One region of the Pseudomonas sp. SDO52101_S400 genome, then DNA from elsewhere that is predicted to be linked to it. Evidence: riboswitches for the same ligand, from Rfam matches in the RefSeq annotation. Region 1 holds a riboswitch; the other holds the start of a gene.
What was found. Region 1 has a riboswitch for cobalamin ahead of cobO (cob(I)yrinic acid a,c-diamide adenosyltransferase). Riboswitches for the same ligand answer to the same signal wherever they lie in the genome.

Region 2: linked by a shared signal. The riboswitch ahead of ACW9HX_RS10265 (CbtB domain-containing protein) and the one ahead of cobO (cob(I)yrinic acid a,c-diamide adenosyltransferase) in region 1 are both predicted to bind cobalamin.

What each region holds. Positions count from the first base shown of each region.
Region 1 is NZ_JBSVWF010000030.1:3,661-24,898, reverse strand. Features, by position in the region: gene ACW9HX_RS16390 (DUF599 domain-containing protein) at 1-717, shown strand, start outside; gene ACW9HX_RS16385 (MAPEG family protein) at 717-1,118, shown strand; gene ACW9HX_RS16380 (hypothetical protein) at 1,196-1,432, opposite strand; gene ACW9HX_RS16375 (PaaI family thioesterase) at 1,591-2,067, shown strand; gene ACW9HX_RS16370 (PaaI family thioesterase) at 2,064-2,516, shown strand; gene htpG (molecular chaperone HtpG) at 2,598-4,502, shown strand; gene ACW9HX_RS16360 (dienelactone hydrolase family protein) at 4,571-5,299, shown strand; gene ACW9HX_RS16355 (pirin family protein) at 5,545-6,411, opposite strand; gene ACW9HX_RS16350 (OsmC family protein) at 6,473-6,889, opposite strand; gene ACW9HX_RS16345 (methyl-accepting chemotaxis protein) at 7,267-8,892, shown strand; gene ACW9HX_RS16340 (DUF3108 domain-containing protein) at 8,946-9,659, opposite strand; gene purN (phosphoribosylglycinamide formyltransferase) at 9,668-10,318, opposite strand; gene purM (phosphoribosylformylglycinamidine cyclo-ligase) at 10,318-11,376, opposite strand; gene ACW9HX_RS16325 (DUF2066 domain-containing protein) at 11,753-12,808, shown strand; gene ACW9HX_RS16320 (AI-2E family transporter) at 12,845-13,918, shown strand; gene hda (DnaA regulatory inactivator Hda) at 14,138-14,842, shown strand; gene ACW9HX_RS16310 (C40 family peptidase) at 15,057-15,674, shown strand; gene ACW9HX_RS16305 (C40 family peptidase) at 15,893-16,429, shown strand; gene ACW9HX_RS16300 (PQQ-dependent sugar dehydrogenase) at 16,499-17,812, opposite strand; gene ACW9HX_RS16295 (hypothetical protein) at 17,879-18,463, opposite strand; cobalamin riboswitch at 18,630-18,855, shown strand; gene cobO (cob(I)yrinic acid a,c-diamide adenosyltransferase) at 18,937-19,548, shown strand; gene ACW9HX_RS16285 (cobyrinate a,c-diamide synthase) at 19,545-20,840, shown strand; gene bluB (5,6-dimethylbenzimidazole synthase) at 20,837-21,238, shown strand, end outside.
Region 2 is NZ_JBSVWF010000016.1:68-3,417, forward strand. Features, by position in the region: gene cobM (precorrin-4 C(11)-methyltransferase) at 1-719, opposite strand, end outside; gene ACW9HX_RS10255 (cobalamin biosynthesis protein) at 813-1,226, opposite strand; gene ACW9HX_RS10260 (CbtA family protein) at 1,223-1,924, opposite strand; gene ACW9HX_RS10265 (CbtB domain-containing protein) at 1,936-2,133, opposite strand; cobalamin riboswitch at 2,256-2,474, opposite strand.

The sequences.
Region 1 (21,238 bases):
CTTATCCACCTGCTTGCCGCGCTCTGGTTTGTCATCTGCTGGGGCGGTTACACCCGTTATGCCACCTGGAAGGGCCGTGACACAGCGTGCCTGGCCAGCGTGTTGCACCTGTACCGCGAAGACTGGATGCGCCGCATGCTGCTGCGTGACAACCGCATCGCCGACGCCAGCGTGATCGGCAACCTCGAGCGCAACGCCTCGTTCTTCGCTTCCAGCACCCTGATCATCCTGGCGGGCATTCTCACCGTGCTGGGTGCGTCTGAGCGTGCGGTGTCGTTGCTGGCAGACATTCCGATGGTGCAACAGGCTTCCCAGGGCATGTCGGAGATCAAGTTGCTGTGCCTGGCGCTGGTGTTCGTCTACGCTTTCTTCACGTTCAGCTGGTGCATGCGTCAGTACAACTTTGCCGCCGTTCTGGTGGGCTCCGCGCCGATGATCGGTGAGCGTCAGGTCTCCGAGCAGGAGCGCAAGGCGTTCGCTTCACGGGCAGCGCGGGTGATTTCGATGGCGGCCAACCAGTTCAACTTTGGCCTGCGGTCTTACTACTTCGGCATGAGCATGCTGGCGTGGTTCGTCAGCCCGTGGCTGTTCATGCTGATGAGCGCAGGCGTGGTGCTGGTGTTGTATCGCCGCGAGTTTCATTCCGACGTGCTGGATGTAATGGTCTATACCCCTACAGAGGCGCCATTGCCCGAAACGATCAAAGAGGCCGCTTGATGAGTATTCCGTTCTGGTGTGTGTTTATCAGTGCGTTATTGATCTACGTGGCGCGCATGCCGGTAGGCAAAGCCATGAAAGAGCAGGGGGGTTACAACAATCACCTGCCGCGCCAGCAGCAGGCGCAACTTACCGGTTACGGGGCCCGGGCACTGGCGGCACATCAGAACAGCATCGAAGCGTTCATCTTGTTTGCCGTGGGTGTGTTGATGGCGCATACCACGCAGACGGCTGGATGGCTCATAGATACACTGGCGATCATCTTCGTGATCGCACGGATTCTCTACTTGTGGTTCTATCTGGCCGATATCCCGAAGCTGCGCAGTCTGGTCTGGCTGATCGGCTTAGTGTGTTCATTGTTGCTGATGATTAGTCCGACTTTTAGAACTGTCCTGCTCTAAATCGGCATTGGCAGAAAATGACAGGCAAAAGAAAACCCGCACTTGGCGGGTTTTCTTTTTTGCCATCGAGAAGCGGCTTATTGCTTCTTGGCAGCTTCGTCTGCAGCGGCTGCGTTCGATTCGGCCTGATCTTTGGCGGCTTCGGCGTTTTCTTTCGCCGCGTCGTTCACTTTATCCTGAGCTTCATTCATTTTCTGCTGAGCTTGTTCAGCATGTTGGTTGGCATCTTGAGCTTTGTCCTCGGATTTTTTATCGCAGGCAGCGAGACCGAGGGAAGCGGTCAACATCAAGGCAATAGCTAAAGTCTTACGCATGGGGTGTTTCTCCTTATGGAAAATAACTACTGGCCTTAAGAGCGCAGCCCCAAGGGTTAAGTTCCTCATTTCTCTCAGATATATAAGTTTGTTTTGCGATGGAACTTTTGCTGTTCTTTCCACTACCGGGAACAGTGACTAACAAGAGTAATTATCAAATGGCCGAAAACCCTGTTTTTGAGCGCGCGACGCGCTTTCTCTCGGCCTTGCGCCACTGTCAGGTGCTGGGGCTCAAAGTGCACAGCGCCAGCAGCGAAGGCCTGACGGTGGTCTTGCCTTATAGCCCGCAGATCGTTGGAAATCCGCTGACCGGCGTGGTCCACGGCGGGGCGATCACCTCGTTGATGGACACTGCGTGTGGCATGGCCACCCTGTGCGTGCTGCCGGAATTCGAAGTTTGCCCGACCCTGGATTTGCGCATCGACTACATGCATGCCGCCGAACCGCATAAAGACGTCTATGGCTTCGCCCAGTGCTACCGAGTCACCACCGACGTGATTTTCGCCCGGGGCTTCGCCTATCAGGATGATCCTCAGCAGCCGATTGCTCACGTCGTCGGGACGTTCATGCGCATGGGCAAGGGGCTCAAAGGCACAAAAGGATTTGGTGGCGCGATCAAGGGAGACAGCCAATGAACGATGATTTCAAACAGCAACTGCAAGATGCCCACGAAAAGGCTGACTACGCGCCGCTGCTGAAGCTGATTCCCTATGCCGGACTGATCGGCGTCGAGTGTTCTCGAGTCGGTGATGACCTGCTGTTCAAGCTGCCGGCCAACAAGGACAACATTGGTAACCCTTTATTGCCGGCGATCCACGGTGGCGTCATTGCCGGGTTCATGGAGCTGTCCGCCGCCTTGCATCTGTTGATTTTCACGGGGGCGCCCGGCGTGCCGAAGATCATCGACTTTTCCCTCGATTATCTGCGGGCCGGGCAGTTTCGCGATACCTGGGCCCGGTGTCAGGTCTGCCGTCAGGGCCGGCGGGTGGCCAATGTGGCCGTAACGGCCTGGCAAAGTACCGAGAGCGAACCGATTGCTACTGCGCGTGCCCACTTCAAAATCGACGAGCCCTTGAAATCCTGAACACAGCCCCCAACTCAGTGAACAACCCGCCGCAGACCATTAGGGTCGCGGCCAATGCCATCTGATTGGAGTTTGATGACCATGAGTGTGGAAACTCAAAAGGAAACCCTGGGCTTCCAGACCGAGGTGAAGCAACTGCTGCACCTCATGATCCATTCGCTGTATTCCAACAAGGAAATCTTCCTTCGCGAATTGATCTCGAACGCCTCCGACGCCGTCGACAAATTGCGCTTCGAAGCCCTGGCCAAGCCTGAGTTGCTCGAAGGTGGCGCTGAACTGAAAATCCGTGTGAGCTTCGACAAGGACGCCAAGACCGTCACCCTCGAAGACAACGGTATCGGCATGAACCGTGACGATGTGATCACCCACCTGGGGACCATCGCCAAATCCGGCACCGCCGATTTCATGAAGAATCTCTCGGGCGATCAGAAAAAGGATTCGCACCTGATCGGCCAGTTCGGTGTGGGCTTCTACTCCGCCTTCATCGTTGCCGACAAAGTTGACGTGTACAGCCGTCGCGCCGGCACCGCCGCCAGCGAAGGCGTGCACTGGTCGTCGAAAGGCGAGGGCGAGTTCGAAGTCGCCACCATCGACAAGCCAGAGCGCGGCACCCGCATCGTCCTGCATCTGAAATCCGGTGAAGACGAGTTCGCCGATGGCTGGCGTCTGCGCAACATCATCAAGAAGTACTCCGACCATATCGCGCTGCCGATCGAGCTGCCAAAAGAAGTGGCCGCTGCCGAAGGCGAAGAGAAGCCAGCCGTTGAGTGGGAAACCGTCAACCGTGCCAGCGCCCTGTGGACCCGTCCTCGCACCGAAGTGAAGGACGAGGAATACCAGGAGTTCTACAAACACATCGCCCACGACTTCGAAAACCCGCTGTCGTGGAGCCACAACAAGGTCGAAGGCAAGCTCGAGTACAGCTCGCTGCTGTACGTGCCGGCTCGCGCACCGTTCGATCTGTACCAGCGTGAAGCGCCGAAAGGCCTGAAGCTCTACGTACAGCGCGTGTTCGTGATGGATCAGGCCGAGTCGTTCCTGCCGCTGTACCTGCGCTTCATCAAGGGCGTGGTCGACTCCAACGACCTGTCGCTGAACGTGTCGCGGGAAATCCTGCAGAAAGACCCGATCATCGATTCGATGAAGTCGGCGCTGACCAAGCGCGTGCTGGACATGCTGGAAAAACTGGCGAAGAACGAGCCTGAGCAATACAAAGGCTTCTGGAAAAACTTCGGTCAGGTCATGAAAGAAGGCCCGGCAGAAGATTTCGCCAACAAGGAAAAAATCGCCGGTCTGCTGCGTTTTGCATCGACGACTGAAGGCGACGGCGAGCAGATCGTCGGTCTGGCTGACTACCTGGCACGCGCCAAGGAAGGTCAGGACAAGATCTACTACCTGACCGGCGAGACTTACGCGCAGGTCAAAAACAGCCCGCATCTGGAAGTCTTCCGCAAGAAAGGCATCGAAGTGCTGCTGCTGACCGACCGCATCGACGAGTGGCTGATGAGCTACCTCAGCGAATTCGACGGCAAGAGCTTTGTCGACGTCGCGCGCGGTGACCTGGACCTGGGCAGCCTGGACTCGGAAGAGGACAAAAAGGCCGCGGAAGAAGTCGCCAAGTCGAAAGAAGGTCTGGTCGAGCGTCTGAAAACCGCATTGGGCGAGGCCGTTGCCGAAGTCCGGGTTTCCCATCGCCTGACCGATTCGCCGGCCATTCTGGCCATCGGCGAGCAGGACCTGGGTCTGCAAATGCGTCAGATCCTCGAAGCCAGCGGGCAGAAGGTGCCGGATTCGAAGCCGATCTTCGAATTCAACCCGAAACATCTGCTGATCGAAAAGCTCGACAAAGAGGCCAGCGAAGATCGCTTCAGCGACCTGGCGCACATCCTCTTCGACCAGGCCGCCCTGGCGGCGGGTGACAGCTTGAAAGACCCGGCCGCTTACGTGACCCGTCTGAACAAGCTGCTGGTCGAGCTGTCGGCCTGATCAAGCTGTAGAAAAACCCGCTTCGGCGGGTTTTTTCATTCTGGAATTCAACCAATCTGGAGTCAGAAATGAGCCAAGTCACTGTACGTTCCGTGGTCTATCAGATTGACGGCCAGCCTTATGAAGGTCGCCTGGCGTTCGACGCCGAGCACAAGGGCGCGCGTCCGGGCCTGCTGATGGCGCCGAACTGGATGGGTGTCAGCGCTGGCGCTGAAGAGATCGCCAAATCGGTGGCGGCCAAGGGCTACGTGGTGCTGATCGCCGATGTGTACGGGCAAGCGGTGCGTCCGCAGAACGGCGATCAGGCTGGCGCGGCGATGATGCCGCTGAAGAATGACCGTGCGTTGCTGCGCAAGCGTATGCAGGCTGCGTTCGAACAATTGCAGAAGCAGGGCGAAGCCGCAGTCGATACTTCGAAACTGGCGGTGTTCGGTTTCTGCTTCGGCGGTTGCTGTGCACTGGATCTGGCCCGTACCGGTGCAGCGGTCAAGGCTGCGGTATCGTTCCACGGCACGCTGGATTCGCCGAACCCGGCGGATGCGAAGAACATCAAGGGCTCGGTGCTGGTGATGCACGGCGCTTCTGATCCGCTGGTACCGAAAGAGCAGTTGCCGGCATTTGAAGACGAGATGAATGCGGCTGGCGTGGACTGGCAATTGCTGAGCTACGGCGGCGCAGTGCACTCGTTCACCGATCCGCACGCCAACGTGCCGGGCAAGATGATGTACGACGCGAAAACCGCTGCGCGGGCGTTCAGGTCGATGCATGACTTGCTGGAAGAAGTGTTCAAGGGTTGAAGCCTGAAGAGCAAAAGCCTTAAGAGCAAAAGCCTTAAGAGCAAAAGCCCCTCATCGGAACGCCGCCCGCCTAACCCTCTCCCTGAGGGAGAGGGGACTGATTGGGGCATATTCCAGAACTACGCCGACCTGAGCTTGCTTAGCTGAATCCATAATCGACTCGGTCTTTCAGGTCGAAGTATGATGCAAGACACCTCGGTCGGCTCCCTCTACCCTTGGGAGAGGGCTGGGGTGAGGGCAGGCGGTTAACGCGGCAATTCAATCCGCTCGACTTCCCCCGGCACCGTCGGCCAATCCCCAACCGCCCACTTGCGCCGCGCCTCATCGATGGCCGCCGGATCGCTCGCAACGAAATTCCAGTTGATCCGCCGTGGCCCGTCCAGTGGTGCGCCGCCGAACAGTACGGCATGACTGTCGCTCTCGGCGAACAGGCTCATCTCTTCCCCGGCCGGCAACACCACCAGCGCATGCGGCTCGACCGCTTCGCCATTCAACTGCACATCGCCGCTCAACACATAGAGCGCCCGCTCGTCATGTTCGGTCGGGATCAGCAGGGTGGTTGCAGTCTGCATCTTCAGTTCGGCATACAGCGTCGGAGAAAGCACCGGCACCGGTGATTCCAGACAAAAGCCTGACCCGGCAATCATGCGGATCTGCACGCCGAGGTTATCGCTGACCGGCAATGTCGACGCCGGGTGATGGCTGTAATGCCCGGGACCCTGTTCGTGTTCCTTGGGCGAGGCGAGCCAGATTTGCAGCCCGTGCATCTTGAAGCTTTGTTCCCACAGCGGTTCGGGTGTGCGCTCGACGTGGGCGATCGCGCTGCCTGCCGTCATCCAGCTGACATCGCCGGCGCTGACGACTTGATCGGAGCCGAGGCTGTCCTTGTGCTGGATCTGCCCCTCGAACAAATAGGTCAGGGTCGACAGGCCGATGTGCGGATGCTGTCGGATGTTCATCCCTTTGCCGGCGGGATAAACCGTTTCAAGCATGTGATCGAAAAACACGAAGGGCCCGACGCTGCGGCATTTTGCTGACGGCAACGGGCGCAGGATCGGCTGCCCTTCGACGTCTTCGGCGCGTGGGCGGATGATCAGGGGTTGGGTGTCCATGGTCCATTCCAGGCTGAGCGGGTGATGCGTGGAGCATAACCCGCCGGTGTCGTCTTGGTGATTACTGGCTGTCGAAGCCTTGTGGGGCATGGGTTTCGATGGTGACTTCGCTGGTGGTCATCAGTTTGTGGATCGGGCAGCGATCAGCGACTCGCAACAGTTCTTCGCGCTGTGCGTCGGTGAGTACACCTTTTAGCGTCAGGGTGACGTGCAGGGCGTATTTGCCTTTCTGTTCCTGGCTGTTGTCGCGCTTGACCTCGACACCGACGCCAGTGAGCGGGATGTCTTTTTTCTTTGCGTACAACTTCAGCGTCAGGGCCTTGCAGGCACCGAGGGCGGCGTCGAAATAATCGTGCGGCTCCGGAGCCGAGCCTTCGCCGCCGGCAGTCGTCGGAACATCGGCAAACAGTTCATGCTCATCGATCTGGACGGTGTGACGGAAACCTTCGGCGGAGATGGTATTGACGGTGACGGTCATGTGAACCTCGCAAGCAGTAGGAAAAGTCATTCGATCAAATAAGACCTTGCAGGTATAGAGCATTCCCACAGGGGGCGCGTTCCACTTTCTTGCCGGTGCGCGGCAGGGCGGCAGGTTATGCCGGTAGGCCGAGGAATACTTGTGTCGGTGTTTCGTCTGTCGACCTGTTTCAAGGTTTACAGGTAACTTGCCGTTGATCTTGCCGCGAACAGCGTTCAAGTCCGGCAAACCTTCGCTGAATCGTTAATGCCGAGAGTTCGAAGTATTAAGGCCTTTTGATATCACGTTTTGGTCTTACGCAAATTTTCGCCGGGCCGATACCTTCTAAAGCAGCCAGCTGCAGGGTTGATGCAGCGCTTTTGGAAGGAACCAGAGCAATGAGTATCCGTAGTCTCAATATTGCCCCCCGTGCGGGGCTGGGCTTCGGCCTGTTGGCGCTGATGGTGTTTGGCCTTGGCGCGTTCGCCCTGATGCAGATGTCGAACATGCGTGCCCAGTCCGATGAGGTCGACAACAACTGGCTGCCGAGTGTGATGGCGGTGGGTGAAATGAGTCAGGACATGCTGCGCCTGCGCGCCCTGACCATGCGCCTGCTGCTCAATCGCGATCCTCAGGCGCTTGATCAGAATGTCGGCAAGCTCAACGAGCTGCGCGGTGTGTTGAGCGAGGCCCAGCAGCGCTACGACGTGTTGATCGTGTTGCCGGAAGAGCGGGCGCTGTTCGACCGCTTCAAGGTGGCCGAACACAAGTATTTGGAGTTTCAGGCCCAAGTGATGGCGCTGTCGGCCCAAAACCGGGTGGAAGAGGCGGCGAGCATTCTCAATGCGCAGATGAGCCCGCTGGCCGATGACATTGCTGTGACCCTTAAAGAGCTGGTGGAGCTGAACAAGCACAATGCCAACCTCGCCACTGAGGCTGCGCGCCTGGTGTTCATCAATTCGCGGGTTTGGGTCGGAGTGATGATCGGTATCACTGCGTTGATCACCATTGGTCTGGCGCTGCTGCTGACCCGCAGCATCGTGGTGCCGCTCTCGCAATCGCTGGGGGTTGCCGAAGTGGTGGCTGGCGGCGACCTGACTGGCGATATCAGTATTATCGGCAAGGATGAGCCGGCGCGGCTGCTGCACGCGCTCAAAAGCATGCAGCACAACCTGCGCGACACCATCCGGCGGATTTCGGAGTCTTCCAGTCAATTGGCCTCGGCTTCTGAAGAGCTGAGCTGCGTGACCGAAGATGCGACGCGCGGGTTGCATCAGCAGAGCCTGGAGATCGAGCAGGCCGCTACGGCGGTGAATCAGATGACCGCTGCGGTGGAGGAGGTTGCCAGCAACGCCGTGGCGACTTCCGAGGCGTCGCGCGAGTCGGACCGCATCGCCCAGCATGGCCGTGAGCAAGTGCAGCAGACCGTGTCGTCCATCGAGCTGCTGGCGGACGATGTCACTGCCAATGCCACGCAGGTGGAGGATCTGGCGCAGAAGGTCTACAGCATCAGCAAAGTGCTGGAGGTGATCCGCTCGATTGCCGAACAGACCAATCTCCTGGCATTGAACGCAGCGATCGAAGCGGCACGCGCCGGTGACGCCGGGCGTGGTTTCGCGGTGGTGGCCGATGAGGTCCGGGCGTTGGCCCATCGCACTCAGCAGTCGACTCAGGAAATCGAACAGATGATCGGCGGCATCCAGCAGGGCACCGATTCGGCGGTCAGTTCGATGCAGCAAAGCAATGTCCGTGCGCGTTCGACGCTCGATCTGGCGAAAGCTGCCGGGGTGGCGCTGGAGGAAATTGCTTCGGCGTTCACCCTGATCAATGAGCGCAATCTGGTGATCGCCAGTGCGTCGGAAGAGCAGGCCGCGGTGGCGCGGGAGGTGGACCGCAATCTGATGAACATCCGCGATCTGGCGATGCAGACTTCGGCCGGGGCCAATCAGACCAGCGCCGCGAGCCAGGAATTGTCGCGGCTGGCGGTGGATCTGAACAACATGGTGGCGAAGTTCTCGGTTTGATCACCGATCGACAGGCGAAAAAAAGCCCCGCATTTGCGGGGCTTTTTGTTGGATCAGCTGCCTTTGACAGTCTTGCCGTTGACCGTGCCGTCCAGGAGCATGATGTTGTACTCCTTGCCGTCGGTTTCGACCTGTTGCAGGCGGACCAGCAGGTAGTCCCAGTCCTTGGCGAACCACATCACGGTGGTGCGTTTGCTTTGCGTCGGGTCGCGCACGCGCTCGACCTTGATGGCGTCGATCTTGCCAGCCTTGGTTTCGACTTTCTCGGTACCCAGGACGCGGAAGTCATAGGTATCGACATCGCCACCGTCGACCACTTGATAGCTCATGGTCTTCTTGCCGGAGGCAACGTCATGCTGAAGTGCAAGCTGGTAAGTGGACTTGTCGACCATGCCACGGTTCAGCGGGACTTTCACCGCGTCGCCGCGATCGGTGCCGGTGACCATTTTGGTGGTCCAGTCGAAGTCCAGATCAGCCTTTTTCGCTTTGCCCAGACCGCCACGTTCGAAGTGGTAGGACTGCGGGAGCAGGGTGTCCTTGTCCAGGGTCAGGGTGCTTTCCTCGGACAGGCTGGCGATCATCATCGAAGCCTTGAAGGTGAGCTTCCAGACGCCGTTGGCTTCCTTGGTCAGACTGCGTTCGGCAGTGCCGCTCATGGGCAACTGTTTCCAGTCGGCTGTGTAGCTGGCGGAGAACGGTTGAAGGTCTGCCGCCTGGGCGAAAGGCAGGGCGAGCAGAGCGCAAGCGAAGAGCAGGGCGCGACGCATAAAATCTCCTAGTTTCGAATCAAGTGACCGCTGGCCCCGAGTAACTGGCCATCCAGTAAAGCACCTTGCTCGCCGAGGGTCAGCCGTCCTTCGGCAAACCAGCGTACGGCCATCGGGTAGATCAGGTGTTCCTGAACGTGAACCCGTTGCGCCAGACTCTGCGGCGAATCGTGCAACTCTACCGGTATTACTGCCTGTACGACCAGTGGTCCGCCATCGAGTTCCTCGGTGACGAAGTGCACGGAGCAGCCGTGTTCGGCGTCGCCGGCCTCCAGCGCGCGCTGATGAGTGTGTAACCCTTTGTATTTGGGTAGCAGCGACGGGTGGATGTTGAGCAGGCGACCCTGGTAATGACGGACGAAGTCAGCACTGAGAATGCGCATGAAACCGGCCAGTACCACGAGTTTGGGCTTGAAGGCGTCGATCAGTTCGATCAGGGCGGCATCGAAGGCCTCGCGGCCCTCGAATCCCTTGTGATCCAGCGAGCGGGTGGCTATACCCGCGTCGCTGGCGCGTTGCAGGCCGTAGGCGTCGGCGCGGTTGGAAATCACCGCAGCGATGCGGACCGGGCTGTCGCCAGTCCGCGTGCTGTCGATCAGAGCCTGCAAGTTACTGCCGGTGCCGGACAACAGCACCACGACATCACAGGTATTAGGCATTAGTGAGCCTTGAGGTTTTTCAGCTCGACCTGTGCAGCGCCTTCGGCAGCGGCAGCGATCTGGCCGATGACCCAAGGCTGTTCGCCAGCGTCACGCAGGGTGTTCAGGGCAACTTCAACGTGCTCCTGAGCCACGCAGATCACCATGCCCACGCCGCAGTTCAGCACGCGGTGCATCTCGGTTTCGTCAACGTTGCCTTTCTCTTGCAGCCAGTCGAAGACCGCCGGGCGAGTCCAGCTGGCCACGTCAACCACGGCTTGAGCGCCTTTTGGCAGAACGCGCGGGATGTTGTCCAGCAGGCCGCCGCCGGTGATGTGGGCCATGGCCTTGACGGCGCCGGTGTCCTTGATCAGCTTGAGCAGCGGCTTCACGTAGATGCGGGTCGGGGCCATCAGCAGTTCGGTCAGCGGCTTGCCGTCGAGCTGAACGGTTTCAATGTCGGCGCCGGACACTTCGATGATCTTGCGGATCAGCGAGTAGCCGTTGGAGTGTGGGCCGGACGATGGCAGGGCGATCAGGGCGTCACCGGTGGCCACTTTCGAGCCGTCGATGATTTCCGCTTTTTCCACGACGCCGACGCAGAAGCCGGCCAGGTCGTAGTCTTCGCCTTCGTACATGCCAGGCATTTCAGCGGTTTCGCCGCCGACCAGGGAGCAACCGGCCAGTTCGCAGCCGGCACCGATACCGGTGACGACAGTGGCGGCAACGTCGACGTTCAGCTTGCCGGTGGCGTAGTAGTCGAGGAAGAACAGCGGCTCGGCGCCGCACACCACCAGGTCGTTGACGCACATGGCGACCAGATCCTGGCCGATGCTGTCGTGCTTGTTCAGGTTCAGCGCCAGACGCAGCTTGGTGCCAACGCCGTCAGTGCCGGAAACCAGTACTGGCTGCTTGTAGCCGGCCGGGATTTCGCAGAGGGCGCCGAAACCGCCCAGTCCGCCCATGACTTCCGGGCGCGCAGTGCGCTTGGCGACGCTCTTGATGCGTTCGACCAATGCTTCACCGGCGTCGATGTCTACACCGGCGTCCTTGTAGCTCAGGGAGGGTTGCTTGCTCATGATCCAGGCCTTTAGGGGAGGGGATTCAGGGGTAACGACCGAGTCCAGCGGGAACGCCGAATCCGACAGGGGCGATTGCCTCACGCGAAGTTCGGGGTGCCCGGCTGTTGCCGGTCTGCGAAGGCGCGCGATTTTATCAGGCTTGAGGGGCAGCGGCCATCCTCACGCCGACGGGCAGGGGCATATCGGCCGAAATTTTTTGCAAATGAAGCTGTGGGTGACATCACGGGTGCCTGTATAAGGAACCGTCTATCGTTAGGGCTGTGCAAAAACTTATCGCCAGCGTGTGAATGTTTTGCAACGGCCAGTGGTCACAGGCTTGCTCAATCCGTTTCACGCGGCCTGTTCCAGCCGCTCTTGTCGACGGGAATTCTCCATGCGTTTGTTTAAATTGCTGTTTGTGGGCTGCTTGTCTCTGGTCAGCCTGGCGAGCCAGGCCGAAAACGTCAAAGGGCTTTATCAGGTGCGCGAACCGGTCAACGGCCAGTCGCCGGAGGAGCGTGATCGCGCCACCCAGTCCGCGCTCGACACGCTGGTGTTGCGTCTCACCGGTGACCCGAAGGCGCCACAGAACCCCGGGCTGGCGCCGATTCGCAAGGATCCGCAGCAGATCATCAGTCAGTTTGGCTTCGATGCCGGGCCGCCTGAAGTGTTGAAGGTCGATTTCGACCCGGCCACCACCGAGCAGGCATTGCGCCGCGCCGGGCTGGCGCTGTGGGGCGCGAGCCGGCCGTCGATCCTGAGCTGGTGGCTGAACGACTCCGCCGAAGGTTCGAGCCTGGTGGGCGACGGTCAGGCCAGTGCCGCGCCATTGCGGCGTGCCGCCCAGCACCGAGGGTTGCCGTTGCGCCTGCCGCTGGCGGATCTGAGCGAGCAACTGGTCGCGACCGCGCCAACGCTCGAAGGCACCGATCCCGCGCCGTTGCATGCAGCTTCTGAGCGTTACAGCGCTGACGCCTTGCTCGCCGTGCATGCACGCGAAGAAGGCGGTCAGTGGCAAGCCAAATGGCATTTGTGGCTGGGCGATCAAAAGGAAGCCGGCAGCGTGCAAGGGGCTGATCAAGCCGCCGTCGCCGATGCTGTGATGCTGGCGGTCGCCGAGCGTCTGGCGCCTCGTTTTGTCGCCAAGCCTGGCGCTTCGGGTCAGCAGACTCTGGAAGTGCAAGGCATGAATCTGGAGCATTACGCGACGTTGTTGCGGATGCTTGAGCCATTTGGTGTGCGGCTGCAGAGTGTCGATGCCGATCGCATTGTGTATCGGGTGAACGGCAGTGCCGACCAACTGCGGGCACAGTTGTCGCTGGCGAAGTTGCAGGAAATGCCGGCTGAGGCGCCGGCTCCGGTGGCTCCGCAACCCGCAGTGCCGGGCGGTGCGCCTGTCGTTGCGCCGGCACCGGCACCTGCGGCGCCGTCGTTGCGGTTTCGCTGGTAGGTTTTTCTTTCATATATAGAAGCAATGGAGTGTTACATGGCCGATACGCGGCGTTGGTTCTGGCTCGGTGGGGTGCTCCTGCTTTGCGCGTTTGTCTGGTTGCTGCATCCGATCCTCACGCCGTTTCTGGTGGCGCTGTTGCTCGCTTATCTGTTCGACCCTTTGGTGGATCGTCTTGAGCGGCTTGGCTTGTCCCGCACCTGGGGCGTGATTGCGGTGTTCGCCTTGTTCACCCTGATCGTCACCACGCTGTTGCTGGTGCTGGTGCCGATGCTCGCCAAGCAGTTACTGCGCCTGTATGAGCTGGCACCGCAGATGCTCGACTGGCTGCAGCACACGGCGCTGCCATGGGCGCAGTCGAAGCTGGGGCTGTCGGAGGGCTTCTGGAAATTCGACAAGGTCAAGGCGGCGATCACCGAACACATGGGCCAGACCACCGACATCGTCGGTGTGGTGCTGAGTCAGGCCACGGCCTCAAGTCTGGCGCTGATCGGCTGGTTGGCGAATCTGGTGCTGATCCCGGTGGTGAGTTTCTACTTGCTGCGCGACTGGGACGTGATGATGGCCAAGATCCGCAGCCTGTTGCCGCGTGACCGCGAAGAGCGTGTGGTGGCTCTGGCTGGCGAGTGTCACGAGGTGCTTGGCGCTTTCGTGCGCGGCCAGTTGCTGGTGATGCTGGCGTTGGGCGTGATCTATGCGGCGGGCCTGATGATTGTCGGCCTGGAACTGGGCCTGTTGATCGGCCTGATCGCCGGTCTGGCGGCCATCGTGCCATATATGGGGTTTGTGATCGGGATCGGTGCGGCGTTGATTGCCGGGCTGTTCCAGTTCGGTGGTGATCTGTATCCGATGATCGGGATCGTGGCGGTGTTCATGGTCGGTCAGGCGCTGGAAGGCATGGTGCTGACCCCATTGCTGGTCGGTGATCGAATCGGCCTGCATCCGGTGGCGGTGATCTTTGCGATCCTGGCGGGCGGCGAGCTGTTCGGCTTCACGGGTGTGCTGCTGGCGTTACCGGTGGCGGCGGTGATCATGGTGTTGGTGCGCCACGTCCATGACTTGTACAAGGACTCCGATATGTATAGCGGAGTGGATGATCCGAAGCTGTAAGGCGGTGAAGGGGCGCCCGGTGGATTGCCGGGTTGGCCCGTCTCATGCAGGCAATGCTGGCACCCGTGCGCCAAAGAAACTGTCATAAAACCAGCGTGTTAACGCAAACCTTTGATTTTGCTTGGGGTCTGTCGCATTGTGCGCTCCGCTTCACGGGTATAAACTTCGCACACTTTACACAGAGGCCACTAACGGTTCCTTGGGAACTGTTCAGTCAGCATGAAACCGATTCAGCTGCCCCTAGGTGTGCGTCTGCGTGACGACGCCACCTTCATCAACTACTACCCAGGCGCAAATGCCGCTGCACTCGGCTATGTCGAGCGTCTATGCGAAGCCGACGCCGGCTGGACCGAAAGCCTCATTTATCTGTGGGGCAAGCACGGGGTAGGGCGTACGCATCTGTTGCAGGCTGCTTGCCTGCGTTTCGAACAGATGGGCGAGCCGGCGGTGTACTTGCCGTTGGCCGAGTTGATGGATCGCGGCATCGAAATTCTCGACAATCTTGAACAGTACGAACTGGTCTGCCTGGATGACTTGCAGGTAATCGCCGGCAAGCCTGACTGGGAAGAGGCGATGTTTCACCTGTTCAACCGTCTGCGCGACAGCGGTCGCCGGTTGCTGATCGCTGCCTCTACATCACCGCGTGAACTGCCGGTAAAACTGGCTGACTTGAAATCACGCCTGACCCTGGCGCTGATTTTCCAGATGCGTCCTCTTTCCGATGAAGACAAATTGCGTGCCTTGCAATTGCGCGCATCCCGTCGCGGTCTGCATCTGACCGATGAAGTCGGGCATTTTATTTTGACTCGCGGGACCCGCAGCATGAGCGCGCTTTTTGACCTGCTAGAGCAACTCGATCAGGCCTCTTTGCAGGCTCAACGCAAGCTGACCATTCCCTTCCTGAAGGAAACCCTGGGCTGGTAAAACCGGGGCTTTCAGCGGGTTTTGGCATATTTCAGGCGCCAGAAAATCCGCTTTCCTGTGCACTGCACAGGCTGCGTCTCGATTCAAATAGGCTTAAGCGCTTAGATGTAAACGAGAAACCGAGAAGTCACAAAAAGATCGATTGAATTTGCAAATGAGGCTGATAGCGGGCATAGTCTCGGCTTCTTTACAACTATCAGCCACGGTCGTGCCCATGCTAAAGCGCTTCGCACCCCTCGTGCCTCTCGCACTCGTCACCCTGTTGTTCGGTTGCGCTGCTCATTCACCTGTTAATCAAGAGCAGCAACAGGCTAAAAATTCTGCCACCGCCCAGTCTTCCGTTATTTATCAGGAAGAGCTGGACACCGAAAAGGAACTGGCCGCCTTCAACGGCAAGAAGCCTTACCAGCTTCCGGTTCTGGCAGACAGTATTCTTGAACGCGGCATGTCCCTGATCGGTACCCGTTACCGTTTCGGCGGTACCTCTGAAGCCGGGTTCGATTGCAGCGGTTTCATCGGCTACCTGTTCCGCGAAGAAGCCGGCATGAACCTGCCACGCTCTACCCGCGAAATGATCAACGTGGATGCTCCGCTGGTATCGCGCAGCAACCTCGAGCCGGGCGATCTGCTGTTCTTCGCCACCAATGGTCGTCGCGGTCGTGTAAGCCACGCCGGGATCTATCTGGGCGACAACCAGTTCATCCACTCCAGCAGTCGTCGCAGTGGCGGTGTCCGCATCGACAGCCTGGGTGACAGCTACTGGAGCAAGACCTTCATCGAAGCCAAACGCGCTTTGGCGAACGCTCCAACCGTGGTTACCGCTCGCAAGTAATCACGTCTTTGTCGCCACGCTCGTGGCGACAAGCGGTCCTTCAGGGGTAATAGACTTAAACTTTACAAGGTGAAGTTAAAGTCTTACTTGAAGTTTGCCGCGTAGCCGCTAGAATCCTCATCTATATTGATGGCAAACCGCCTGCGTCCCAACGCAGGCGGTTTTGTTTTCTGTCGAATCGGCAGTAAAAGCCGCAGCCAGATCAGGATGTTCTGCTTATGACGATGTCGGCCCGCCTCACCTTGATGTTCTTCGCAGCGCTGCTCAGCGCTTGCGCCAGTCGCACTCCGCCGCCAGCCCCAGTGGTTCGCGCGCCGATTGTGTTCGGATCCTCCCAGGCCTTTTCTCCTGCCGCCGAAGACGTGCTGTTCCGCGCACTCGGGCTTGTGGGCACGCCTTATCGCTGGGGTGGCAACACGCCGGATTCGGGCTTCGATTGCAGTGGCCTGATCGGCTTCGTCTACCGCGATGCTGCTGGCATCACCCTGCCGCGCTCCACGCGCGAGTTGATCGTCATGCAGGCACCGAATGTCGGCAAGGAAGGGCTGCAGACCGGCGACCTGATCTTCTTCGCTACCAATGGCGGCTCTCAGGTCAGCCATGCGGGGATTTACGTCGGGGAAGGGCGCTTCGTTCACGCCCCGGCCACCGGTGGCACGGTGAAGCTGGACAGCCTGTCGAAAGCGTATTGGCAGAAGGCCTACCTGAGTGCCAAGCGTGTGCTGCAGCCGGAGCATCTGGCGCATAACCCCTAGTCATTCGAAGCAATAAAAAACCTGTGGGAGCACATTGGCTCCCACAGGTTTTTTTGTTTCAGGGCCGGGCTACTTGGCGGCTGACACTCGCCACACCTTGTTCCCCACATCATCTGCCACCAGCAGCCCGCCTTGCTGGTCGATCACCACGCCGACCGGGCGACCCAAAGCGTTCTCGTCCTTGTCGAGGAAACCGGTCAGCACATCGACTGGCGTTCCGCTCGGTTTGCCGGCGTCAAACGGGACGAAGATCACCTTGTAGCCACTGTGCGGCTTGCGGTTCCACGAGCCGTGCTGGCCGATGAATGCGCCTTCCTTGAATTGCGCCGGCAGTGTGTTGCCCTCGGCGAAGGTCAGGCCCAGTGAAGCGGTGTGCGGGCCGACCGCGTAGTCGGGAGCGATGGCCTTGGCCACCATCTCTGGCCGCTGTGGTTCTACGCGCACATCGATGTGCTGGCCGTAATAGCTGAATGGCCAGCCATAGAAGCCGCCGTCCTTGACCGAGGTGATGTAGTCCGGCACCAGGTCGCTGCCGATCTCGTCCCGCTCGTTCACCGCTGTCCACAGCGCGCCGCTTTTGGGTTCCCAGGCCAGACCGTTGGGATTGCGAATGCCGGAGGCGAAGATCCGGTGATTGCCGGTGGCGCGGTCCACTTCCCAGATTTCCGCGCGACCTTCTTCCTGATCCAGGCCGTTTTCGCCGACGTTGCTGTTAGAGCCGACTGTGACGTACAGCTTGCTGCCGTCCTTGCTGGCAATGACGTTCTTGGTCCAGTGATGGTTGAGCGGGCCACCCGGCAGATCCACGACCTTGATCGGCTGGCTTTTGATCTCGGTTGCGCCGGGTTCGTAGTGGAAGCGCAGCAAGCGGTCGGTGTCGGCGACGTACAGATCGTTGCCGACCAGGGTCATGCCGAACGGAGAATTCAGATTTTGCAGAAACACCGTGCGGGTTTCCGCCACGCCGTCGTGATCGGTATCGCGCAACAGGGTAATGCGGTTCGGGCTGGGAACCCCGGCGCCGGCGCGCCCCATGACTTTTTTCATCACCCAGCCGCGTATGCCCTTGCCGTCGTCCGGTTTTGGCGGGGCATTGGTTTCCGCCACCAGCACATCGCCGTTGGGCAGCACGTAGAGCCAGCGTGGGTGATCGAGATTTTCGGCAAACGCCGCCACTTGAGTACCTGCCGCTGGCGTCGGTTTCGCGCCGGCCGGCCAGCCGATCGCCGGGGCGATGTTCACCGTCGGAATCAGGGTCTTGTTTGGTTCGGGCAGTTTGGGGGACGGGCCGGTGCCGTCCGAGACTTGCAGGCTGGAGGATTCACCACAGGCGGTGAGCCCTCCGGCGAGTGCGATGACGAAAACGAGGTGGGGCTTGCGCATTACTGATCTTCCCTATGAATGCATTCCTAATCATAGAGAAGTGCGCGAGCCCGATGGTTCAACCGCTCAGCCGCGCGCCTCCTTGAACAACACGGCAATACCGGGATGGTAGTTGCCGGCTTCGCTGCGCAATTTGCGGTAGGCGTAAGGGAAGTACCAGGCCACGGCGCAGGTGTGTTCCTTTTGCAGGTCGTCGACCATGTCCTGCAGTTCTTCCGGGCTGGCGCTGTGCTGGGCTTTTTGTGGTGCGACGAACAGGCAGCCGAGTTTGAGATCGCTGGCGTAGCTGATGCGCTTGGCGTCGCTGGTGATATCGGCCAGGGCCTGGGTCAGATTCAGGCTGTTGACGCGCGGCCAGCGCTGCGTCGCCTGAATATAAGCGCGATCTTCGGGGCCGGCCAGGAACAGGTCGGCACGTGCATTGCGCTCGCCTTCCTCGTTCTGCTTGCGTGTGGCGGTATCGCGCAGGGTGACCAGTTCGGCCATCCATGCGGCGGCTGACAGAAGGCCGAGGTTGGCTTTTTCGTCGTGCCAGTAAGGCGTGTCGTTGTCGCCGCGCACGGCGTTGTAACGGTCGATACAGTCAAACCAGCGTTCCAGCACCGGGCGCAGGAATTCCAGCCGCGGATTGCTGATGATCGTGCCTTGCATGGTGCTCTCCCTTGTTATTGTGATGTGCTCTCTGCATTCAAAAAGCATGGCTCTTTGATATCACTGCTGACAGTGTGGCACAAGATTGGCGTCAGATAATTGATCGACGGCAGTTATTCGCTTTCAGGGGGCCTCTTCATTTGACGCTCCACCCCCAACCCTCTAACCTTCGCGGCTTGTTTCAGGTGCTCTGTGACCGCTGTCGACAGAGTGAAACAGGGAAGCCGGTGAGGATGGTCTTCACGCGAAGAGCCATCACGATCCCGGCGCTGCCCCCGCAACGGTAAATGAGTAAAAGCTGCGTTCGATGCCACTGCTGCAAAGCGGGAAGGCGCGCAGCCAGGCCTGGGCCGCTCATGAGCCCGGAGACCGGCCTGATCCATCCAGCGGCATCACGGTGGGCGATGCCAGGCTTGTTGCCGTCTATTCTTGTGCCTGCCCGCCGTTATCCAGCCTCAACGGAGAGCTCCCCCATGACTGATTCCCCCGAGCGCGACGAGCGCCACCTGGCGCGCATGCAGCGCAAAAAAGCCGTGATCGACGAGCGCATCGCCAATTCGCCAGACGAATGCGGCCTGGTGCTGGTGTTGACCGGCAATGGCAAAGGCAAAAGCAGCTCGGCGTTCGGCATGCTCGCCCGCGCGATGGGGCACGGCATGCAGTGCGGCGTGGTGCAGTTCATCAAGGGTCGCAACAGCACCGGGGAGGAACTGTTCTTCCGCCGTTTCCCCGAGCAGGTACGTTTTCATGTGATGGGCGAGGGCTTCACTTGGGAAACCCAGGATCGCCAGCGCGACATCGCCGCCGCCGAGGCTGCATGGGAAGTCTCCCGCGAACTGTTGCGTGACCCGACGATCGGCCTGGTGGTGCTCGATGAGCTGAACATTGCGCTCAAGCACGGTTACTTGGATCTGGATCAGGTACTCAGCGATCTGCAGGCCCGTCCGCCAATGCAGCACGTGATCGTCACCGGTCGCGCCGCGAAGCCGGAAATGATCGAGATGGGCGACACCGTCACCGAAATGGGCATGATCAAGCACGCCTTCCAGGCTGGTATCAAAGCGCAGAAAGGCGTCGAACTTTGAATCAACCACGTCACTGCCCGGCGGTACTGATCGCCGCGCCGGCCTCTGGTCAGGGCAAGACCACCGTTACTGCCGCACTGGCCCGTCTGCACCGCAATCAGGGGCGCAAGGTCCGCGTTTTCAAGTGCGGCCCGGACTTTCTCGACCCGATGATCCTCGAGCGCGCCAGCGGTGCGCCGGTCTATCAACTGGACATGTGGATGGTCGGCGAGCAGGAAAGTCGTCGATTGCTGTGGGAAGCCGCCGCCGAAGCGGATCTGATCCTGATAGAAGGTGTGATGGGCTTGTTCGACGGCACGCCATCAAGTGCCGATCTGGCGCGGCATTTCGGCGTGCCGGTGCTTGGCGTGATCGACGGCACGGCCATGGCCCAGACATTCGGCGCCTTGGCGCTGGGCCTGGCGCGCTATCAGCCGGACCTGCCGTTCGCCGGCGTGCTGGCCAACCGCGTCGGCACCGTGCGCCATGCGCAGTTGCTGGAAGGCAGTCTTACCGAAGGCCTGCGCTGGTACGGCGCGTTGTCCCGGGAAACCGGGATCGAACTGCCAAGCCGTCATCTCGGCCTGGTGCAGGCCAGCGAACTGAATGATCTCGACCTGCGTCTCGACGCCGCCGCCGAAGCGCTGGCCAGCACCTGCGAGGTAGCGCTGCCACCGGCCGTCGAATTCGCCGCGCCTGAAATCGTCAAGACCGAAAGACTGCTCGAAGGCGTACGAATTGCCGTCGCCCGTGACGAAGCCTTCGCTTTCACCTATGGCGCCAGTCTCGACCTGTTGCGGGCGATGGGCGCGGAGTTGCGTTTCTTCTCGCCGATCCGCGACACGCAATTGCCCGACGCCGACAGCGTTTACCTGCCCGGCGGTTATCCGGAATTGCACCACGTTGCCTTGTCGCAGAACGCAGACATGCTCAAAGCGATTCGCGCGCATCACGCCGCCGGCAAACCGCTGCTCGCCGAATGTGGCGGCATGTTGTATCTGCTCGACTCGCTGACCGATGTCGAAGGCACTCGCGCCGAACTGGTCGGTTTGCTCAAGGGTGATGCGGTGATGCAAAAGCGTCTGGCTGCGCTGGCTCTGCAATCGGTCGAACTGCCGGAAGGCTTGCTGCGCGGCCACACTTATCACCATTCCCTGACCACCACCGAACTGACGCCGATTGCCCGTGGCCACAGCCCCAATGGCGGGCGCGGTGCGGAAGCGGTGTATCGGCAAGGGCGGATGACTGCCTCATACGTGCACTTTTATTTTCCGTCGAATCCGTCGGCGATTGCCGCACTGTTGGTGCCATGACCGACAACGCATTCACTGAAACCGAGCGCGAAGCGGTCTATCGCGCTATCGCCGAACGTCGCGACATGCGCCACTTCAGCGGCGGCACGGTCGAGCCTGAATTGCTTCGCCGATTGCTTGAAGCCGCACATCAGGCACCGAGCGTCGGCCTGATGCAGCCATGGCGCTTCATCCGCATCAGCGATCGCGCCTTGCGTGGCCAGATCCAGAACCTTGTTGAAGAAGAACGCGTACGCACCGCCGAAGCCCTCGGCGAGCGCAGCGACGAGTTCATGAAGCTTAAGGTCGAAGGCATCAACGACTGCGCCGAAGTGCTGGTCGCCGCTTTGATGGATGATCGCGAGCGACATATTTTCGGTCGCCGCACGCTGCCGGAAATGGACATGGCCTCATTGTCC
Region 2 (3,350 bases), on a different contig from region 1:
GCGCGATACAGCGACGACTCGCTGAAGTGATCGCTGCCCAGCACCCGTCCGACCAGAATCAGCGCCGTACGCCGGAAACCTTTGGCGGCCACCTTCGCGGCGATATCGTCCAGCGTCCCCACTACCCAGTCCTGATCCGGCCACGTCGCCCGGTGAATCACCGCGATCGGGCAATCTGCGCCGTAATGCGGCAGCAGTTCGGCGAGGATCTTCTCCAGATGATTGACCCCCAGATGAATCGCCATGGTCGCCCCGTGTTGCGCCAGGCTGCCCAGTTCCTCCCCGGCGGGCATTGCGGTCTTGTCCGCGTATCGCGTCAGGATCACGCTTTGCGAGATGTCCGGCAGCGTGAGCTCGGCGCCCAATAGAGCAGCGCAGGCAGCGGTGGCGGTGACGCCGGGGATGATCTCGAACGGGATGTCCAGCTCGCGCAGATAACGGATCTGCTCGCCGATGGCGCCATACAGGCTCGGATCGCCCGAATGCACGCGCGCTACATCCTGGCCCTTGGCGTGGGCGGTCTTGATCAGGTCGATGATTTGTTCCAGATGCAGTTCGGCGCTGTTGGCCACGGTTTCGGCGCAATGACCTTCCAGTACCGCCGCCGGTACCAGCGAGCCTGCATAGATGATCACCGGGCAGCTGCGAATCAGTCGCTGGCCTTTTACAGTGATCAGTTCCGGGTCGCCGGGGCCGGCGCCGATGAAGTAGACGGTCATCGTTGAGTCCTGTGAAAAACAAGGGCAGGTCGGTGCTTCACAAGCTCTTCAGATGAAGAACGCTCATGATCGAAAGCGGGAATTATCGGGATTTTACGCCGCGCCGGCCAATGCCAGTGTTGCCTGAGCGTACTTTTGCCGGGAAATCAGCAGTTTTGCCGGGGCCTGAATCAACTGTTCGGCGAGCGCCAGTGCGGCACTTTCCGCCACGCCGTAGCAGCCGGTGCGTTCGAAGGCGATTTGCGAATGGTGGCTGAGTCGTTGCTGGTAACTGGCCAGTTCTTCACTACTGAAGTACAGCAAGGGCAGCGCCAGTTGTGCCGCCAGTTCTTGCAGGCCGGGTTCGTCGCGTTTGAGGTCGATACTGGCCAGGGCCTTGACGGTTTCCAGTTCAATGCGATGAGCCTGCAGGGCCTGGTCGAGCAGCGCGCGCAGCGTACTGGCCGGGCAGCCGCGCTGGCAGCCCAGGCCGACCACGAAGGTCGGCGCTGCGCTGTCATCGGTCATGCGTGGTATTGACCATCGCTTTTGCGGCGGAACAACCAGGCGCTGATCAGGCCCAGGGCCAGCCAGAACGCTACGTTGGTCAGCTGCGAAGCGATTTTGAACTGAGCTTCCAGTGCTTCCGGAGCGAGCATCGAGTGCACTTCCGGTTGCGGGGCGCCAATCACGTGCGGCACAGCGAGGATCGCCACGCCGAGGATCTTCAGCAGCCAGTTGCCACCGAACGCGATCAACGCCAGGCCGACAGCGGTCGAAGCGGCGGTGCCGATCCACCACATCTGCCGCGACGCCAGGTCCGCGGCGGCGGTGCCCGGCAGTTCAGGCGGCAAGCCCAGTGTCGGCGCGAGGACGAAAGTCGCATAACCGGCCAGCCCCCAGAGCAGGCCTTGCGAGGTCTTGGTCGGTGCACGCAGGGTGTAGAGGCCGGCCAGCATCAAGGCGAAACCCACGGCAACCACCAGATTGCCGCCGGTGGTGGACACCACGCGCTGCCAGCCGTTTTCCGGCTCCCAGGCTTCGGCATCGTGGGTGTGGGCGGCGGTGCCGGCGGCGTGCTCGTGGACTTCGGCGACTGGCTCGGCTTTCTCGAAGGTTTCAGCCTGAAGAATCAGCGGCGAAACCCAGAAGCTTTGCAGCAAGGTCAGGAACAGGGCGGCCAGAAGGCCGGTGAAACCTGCGGTCTGCGCTATACGCTTGATCATGTCGTCAGGTCTCAGTGGCACGGGAACGCGGCGCTGTGGCGGGTATCGTGCGCGGCGTTGTGAACCGCTTCGATGTGCGAGAAACCGGCGAAATAGACCAGGCTTGCACCCAGGATCGATGCGAAGATCGCAGCGGTCAGACGTTGGCTCAGGGTGGTGGTGCTGGAGATTTTGTCCGTGTTGCTGCCGGTGCTGCTGATGATCGACATGGCGCTTCCCTCTGGAGTGTCAGCGGGTGAATGGAGCGCATGAAAACCCCTGCGGGTCGGGCGCGCAGAGGTTAGAACAGCGCCCGCCCACCGCGGGTTTGTTATGTTCAGTGACGCAAGGTGCGCACTGTGTGTTGCGGGCCGGTCTCCGGGCTCACGAGGGGTGGCTGTCTGCCGACCTGCAAGCGTCACCTTCCCATGCCGGGGCACAGTGGATCTGACGCTTCGCTCGCTTACCGTTGCGGGGGCAGCACCGGACTGACATGGCTTTAGAGTAAAGCACATGATTCACCGGTTTCCCGTTTCACCCTGTGAAGGGCACCCGTAACAAGTTGTGTAGGAGACCATGAGGGGGGGATTTGAGTCAATTGGGATTGGGGGCAGATCCGTTGCTGCGGTTATGGCTGCTTAGGGTTCCGCCCTTACGGCGGGTCACTTTTTCCAAACGCCGAAAAAGTAACCAAAAAGGCTTTACCCTGACGTACGGCCCTCGCTGTGGCTCGGGTTCCTTCGCTCCGGGATTGATCCGGGGGCATCGCCTACGGTTTGCTTCGCTGCACCTCCTCTCGATGCATGCGGCTGCGCCGCACGGTCGCTGCGCTCCCACCCCCGGATCAATCCCTCCACTCAGCCTGCCGACGGGCCTTGAGATCAAAAGCTTTACTCGAGCTAACGCTCATCGTGTTGAGTGGGGAGGAGCGGGGCGTGTTCGGCTTTGGTTTTGTGGTGGGTTTACCCCTCACCCCCAGCCCTCTCCCCAAGGAGAGGGAGCCGATTGGTGTGCTTTTCAAAGCCTGAGTTCAACACGGTATCGCACGTCGGCGTATCTCTCCCAAACAACTCGGTCAGTCCCCTCTCCCTCTGGGAGAGGGCTAGGGTGAGGGGCTCTTGATGGGGCTTTTGATTTTTTGCTCCTTCGGCAGGCCGAGCGGAGGTGTCCATCAGGGGGTAGGCGCGCAGCGCCGTGCGGCGAAGCCGCATACATCGAGAGGAGGTGCAGCGAAGCAAACCGTAGGCGATGCCCCCTGATGGACACCGTAGCGAGGGAACACTGAGCCTCAGCGAAGTGCCGTACGCCGGGGCAAAAGCCTTTTGCTTACTTTTCGGCGTTTGGAAAAGTGAGTCGCTGTAAGAGCGAAACCGCCAGCGGCAGCACCCGAAGCAACGGATATGCTCTCGTTCCCAAACTCCACGAACCATTGACCCATCCCCACACC